Regions from separate parts of the Streptomyces sp. NPDC005799 genome, predicted to be linked through region 1. Evidence: riboswitches for the same ligand, from Rfam matches in the RefSeq annotation. Region 1 holds a riboswitch; the other holds the start of a gene.
What was found. A riboswitch is a leader RNA that binds a small molecule or an ion and turns the genes downstream of it on or off. The one in region 1 is predicted to bind cobalamin.
Positions count from the first base shown of each region.

Region 1 (2,376 bases):
GGCACGTACATCGGCGGCTGGCGCATCATCCGCACGATGGGCAAGGGCCTGACCGAGCTTCAGCCGCGGCAGGGTTTCGCCGCCCAGACCAGCGCGGCCACGGCCATCCTGGCCTCCTCGCACCTCGGTTTCTCCCTCTCCACCACGCACGTCGTCTCCGGTTCGGTGATGGGCGCGGGCCTCGGCCGCAAGGGCGGGGTGGTGCGCTGGTCCACCGCGACCCGGATGCTGGTCGCCTGGGTCCTGACGCTGCCGGCCGCCGCCCTGGTCGGCGCGGGCGCGGAGTCCGTGACGGACCTCGGGGACTGGGGCACCGCCGTCGTCGCCGTCTTCCTCGTCGCCGCGAGCGCCGCGATCTGGAAGGTTTCGCGCCGCGAGGTCGTCGACGCGTCGAACGTCAACGAGACCGAGGAGCCGGCCGGTGTCGTCACCACGGCGATCGCCGCCGTCACCCCTCCTCCCCCGGGCGCGGTGACGGAGGGTCTGACGGCCACGATCGCCGCGCCGGTCACCACCACGGAACCGGCGGCCCCGCCGGCCGCCGTCTGAGCCCCGGCCACCCGGTAACGAAGGAATCAGCAGCATGAAGATCGACTGGTCGGCCCTGGGCTCCGTCTTCGGTGTCAGCCTCGCGGTCACCGTGGGCCTCGTGGCCCTGTTCACCCTCGGCGTCATGGGCCTGTCGCACCGCGAGCGGGCCACCGCGCAGGGCGGCTCGGCGGCCCTCGCGACGGCCGGAGCGTACGTGGCCTTCGCGGGCTGCGCGGCGGCGGTGGCGTACGGAATCAACCTGATCATGGCCAAGGGCTGAGCCCTTTCCCGCAGTTGGTGCCGGGACGGTGATCCGTCCCGGCACCTCGCGTTTTCCGTGACCACGGCGACCCCTCGCGTGTGGGCCTCAGCACACTCTCCCGTCGCAGGTCAACGGCAAGTTGACTGCCGTTCGGGTGCGTGGTGGACTGCCGGAGCCATGTACGGCGGCAAGGGAGGAAGCCGGTGCGAGTCCGGCGCGGTCCCGCCACTGTCACCGGGGTAGGTAGCCCCGGGAGCCAGGAACTCCCACCGCCGGTCTCGTCGAACCAGGGCGCGGACACCCTGAGTGAGGACATACAGCCATGCTCGCCTGCCGTTTGAGGTACTGGACCGGGATCCTTCCGAAGGGCCCCGGGTCGCTGCCCGGCCCCACGGCCGGCTGAGCCGATGCGTGCCGGTCGCGTCTTCGCGTACGGCGCCGCCGCCGGCCTCCTCGGCGACCAGCTGCTCGGCGATCCGCGCCGGGGGCACCCGGTCGCCGCTTTCGGACGGGCCGCGGGTGCCGTGGAGCGGGTGCTGTGGCGGGACCACCGCGGGTGGGGGACCCTGCACACCGCCGTGTGCGTCGGGGGTGCCGTGGCGCTGGGCGCCGTGGCGGAGACGGTCGTACGTCCGTCCCGTACCGCTTCCGTGGCCCTGACCGCCGCCGCCACCTGGGCGGTTGTCGGCGGCCGCTCGCTCGCGCGTGAGGCGCGGGTCGTCGGGCGGGCCCTGCGGGCGGGTGACGTCCAGGGTGCCCGGGAGCGGCTGCCGCATCTGTGCGGGCGGGATCCGCAGGCGCTGGACGCGGACGGGATCGCCCGGGCCGTGGTGGAGTCGGTCGCCGAGAACACCTCGGACGCCGTGGTCGGGGCGTTGGTGTGGGGGGCCGTCGGCGGGGTGCCGGGGCTGCTCGGGTTCCGGGCCGTCAACACGCTGGACGCCATGGTCGGTCACAGGTCGGCGCGGTACCGGCGCTACGGGTGGGCCTCCGCGCGGCTGGACGACGTGGCCGGCTGGCCGGGGGCCCGGCTGACCGCGGCACTGGCGACGGTCGCGGGGAGCGACCCGCGCGGAGCGGCACGGGTCTGGCGTGCGGACGCGGGGAAGCATCCGAGCCCCAACGCCGGTCCTGTGGAGGCCTCGTTCGCGGGAGCGCTCGGCGTGCGCCTGGGCGGGACCCTCTCCTACGGCGGGCGGGTCGAGCACCGGCCCGTGCTCAACGCACCGGGCCGCGCCGTCGCCGTACCGGACATCGAGCGGGCCGTACGGCTCTCCCGGCGCGTCGGTCTGCTCGCGCTCGGCGTCAGTGCCGCCGCGCGCCTGTTGGTGAAGGGACGTACGTCATGAGCGGGGGTCTCCTCGTCGCCGGCACCACGTCCGACGCCGGCAAGAGTGTCGTCACCGCCGGGATCTGCCGGTGGCTGGTGCGCCAAGGGGTCAAGGTGGCTCCCTTCAAGGCGCAGAACATGTCGCTCAACTCCTTCGTGACCCGCGAGGGCGCCGAGATCGGGCGGGCGCAGGCCATGCAGGCGCAGGCGTGCCGGATCGAGCCGACGGCGCGGATGAACCCCGTGCTGCTGA
Region 1 covers NZ_JBEXXQ010000030.1:84,434-86,809, reverse strand. Annotated here, with positions in the region: gene ABZ453_RS27780 (inorganic phosphate transporter) at 1-549, shown strand, start outside; gene ABZ453_RS27775 (hypothetical protein) at 584-811, shown strand; cobalamin riboswitch at 938-1,080, shown strand; gene ABZ453_RS27770 (cobalamin biosynthesis protein) at 1,201-2,142, shown strand; gene ABZ453_RS27765 (cobyric acid synthase) at 2,139-2,376, shown strand, end outside.

Region 2 (2,376 bases), on a different contig from region 1:
TCGTCGACCGCCGCGCCCGCCCCGGCGAGTCCGAGATCCACGAGGGCGCCCGCGAACAGCCCCTGGTCGACGTCGCCCTGGACGTGGATGTGTCCCGCTTCGTCAAGCTGTGGCTGTCGGCGGTCGAGAGGCAGTGACGGCGTGCCGGCCGGCAAGGGCGGTGCGGGTCACGGGGTTTCCGCCGTCCGCACCGACCACTTCTGTTCCACCTTCGCCAGCCGCCAGTAGGTCAGCGCAGCCGCCCACACCACCACGAACAGGCCGACGATGACGTAGCCGACGTTGTCCAGGTCGAGGTCGGCGATCCAGCCCGTGACCGAGTCGGTCAGGTCGAACTTCTCGTGCAGGACGCCCACCAGCTCGATCGTGCCGATGAAGAAGGCCACGGCGATGGACAGACCGGTGATGGTCAGGTTGTAGAAGACCTTGCGGACCGGGTTGGAGAAGGCCCACTGGTAGGCGAAGTTCATGAACGTGCCGTCCAGCGTGTCGAACAGGCTCATCCCGGCCGCGAAGAGCAGCGGCAGGCACAGGACCGCGTACCAGGGCAGCCCCGCCGCCGCGCCGGAGCCCGCCATCACCATCAGCGTGACCTCGGTCGCGGTGTCGAAGCCGAGCCCGAAGAGGAAGCCCAGGGGGTACATCTGGCCCGGGCGGGTGATCGACCTGGTGAGGCGGCCGAGGATCCGGTTCATGAAGCCCCGGGAATCCAGGTGCGCCTCGAGCTCCGACTCGTCGTACGTCCCCGCCCGCATCGCCTTGAAGACCTTCAGGATGCCCATCAGGGCCACCAGGTTGAGCGCGGCGATGATGTAGAGGAACGTGCCCGAGATCGTCGTACCGAGGAAGCCCAGCACCTTGTGGGTGCTTGAGTTCTCGTTCATGACCTTGCCGGCGAGCGCCGTGCCGCCCGCGATCATGGCGGCCAGCACCACGACCACGCTGGAGTGCCCCAGCGCGAACCAGAAGCCCACCGACACCGGCCGTTTGCCGTCGGCCATCAGCTTGCGGGTGGTGTTGTCGATCGCGGCGATGTGGTCGGCGTCGAAGGCGTGCCGCACGCCCAGCGTGTAGGCGGTGACGCCGAGGCCGATGCCGAAGGCCTTGGAGCCGACCTCGTAGTGGCCGGGGACGACGAGGAGGAAGAGGATCCCGAAGGCGGCGACATGGAGGGCGGCGATCACCGCCACCAGCCCCACGGTCTTGACGGTGTCCTCGCGCCGCCAGCGGAAAGAAGCGGCGTCGGCCATGTTCACGCTCCAGCACCTCGTGGATCACTTCGTGAGATGCCGTGGCCGGTCTCCTGGCTGACGGGTCGTGCGTCCCCGGTCCGCCTTCCCGGCCGTGGTGAAACGGCCAGTGGCTGTCCCCTGCGGGACGTGGACCGGTGACTTCCCGATCACAGTGGCGAGGGCCGCGTCGGTATCGCACCGACTTCCCGAACACCACGGCCCGCCCACCGTAGGGGGGAGCGGCCCTTCCTGCATAGCTGCGTACCTGTGCAGGTATCGAAGATCACAGAGGCGCGCCTGCGAGGATGTGCGCATGCATCTCGTCCCGGCCGACCGCGCGGACCGCCGCACCATCGACGGCCACCGGGTGTGCGACGCCATCGCCGCCATCGGTGACGAGGCCCATGTGCGCACCTGGGCCGACCGCTTCTCGCTGCTCGCCGATCCCAAACGGCTCGCGCTGCTGCTCGCCCTGCACCGCACCGGCCCGCTCGCCGTCTCCGACCTCGCCATCGCGACCGGCATGAACGACCCCGCCGTCTCCCAGGCCCTGCGCCTGCTGCGGGCGGCCGGGGTGGTCGCCGGCGAGAAGGAGGGCCGCGTCGTCCGCTACCGCGTGGTCGACGAGGACACCCGCCTCCTCCTCAAACACTGCACAGCCGACGGCACGTGACCGCCGACGGCACGTGACCGCCGACGGCACGTGACAGCCGACGGCGCGGTGCCGCGTGCGACGAACGCCCCGGAGCGGGGGATCTCCGGGGCGTTCGTCTTCGGGGGTGGTTCAGGAGCGGGCGCCGCGGCGGCGCTTGCTCGCGACGACGATCGCCGCGCCGCCCGCGAGGAGCGCCGCCGCGCCGCCGGCGATCAGGCCGGAGTTGCTGCCGCCGCCGGTCTCGGCGAGGCCGCCGCCACCGCCGTTCGGCGTGGCCGCCGGGACGGTGGTGGACGCGGAGGCGACCGGGGTGTCGGTCGAGGACGGCGTCGACTCGGAGGCACTCGGCGTCGGGGTGGCGCTCTCGGACGCCGGGGGCGTCGACGGCGGCGTGGAGGCCGGGGTGGAGGCCGGCGGGGTGCTCGGGGGCTGCGACTCGGTGGTCGTGCAGTCCTTCGTACCGCCGTTCCAGGACGCGATCAGCTTGTC
Region 2 covers NZ_JBEXXQ010000032.1:6,418-8,793, forward strand. Annotated here, with positions in the region: gene ABZ453_RS28590 (nucleoside hydrolase) at 1-137, shown strand, start outside; gene ABZ453_RS28595 (HoxN/HupN/NixA family nickel/cobalt transporter) at 168-1,250, opposite strand; cobalamin riboswitch at 1,276-1,465, opposite strand; gene ABZ453_RS28600 (metalloregulator ArsR/SmtB family transcription factor) at 1,546-1,905, shown strand; gene ABZ453_RS28605 (LAETG motif-containing sortase-dependent surface protein) at 2,017-2,376, opposite strand, start outside.
Region 2: it holds a riboswitch for cobalamin, as region 1 does, so the genes downstream of both, ABZ453_RS28595 (HoxN/HupN/NixA family nickel/cobalt transporter) here and ABZ453_RS27770 (cobalamin biosynthesis protein) in region 1, are expected to answer to the same signal.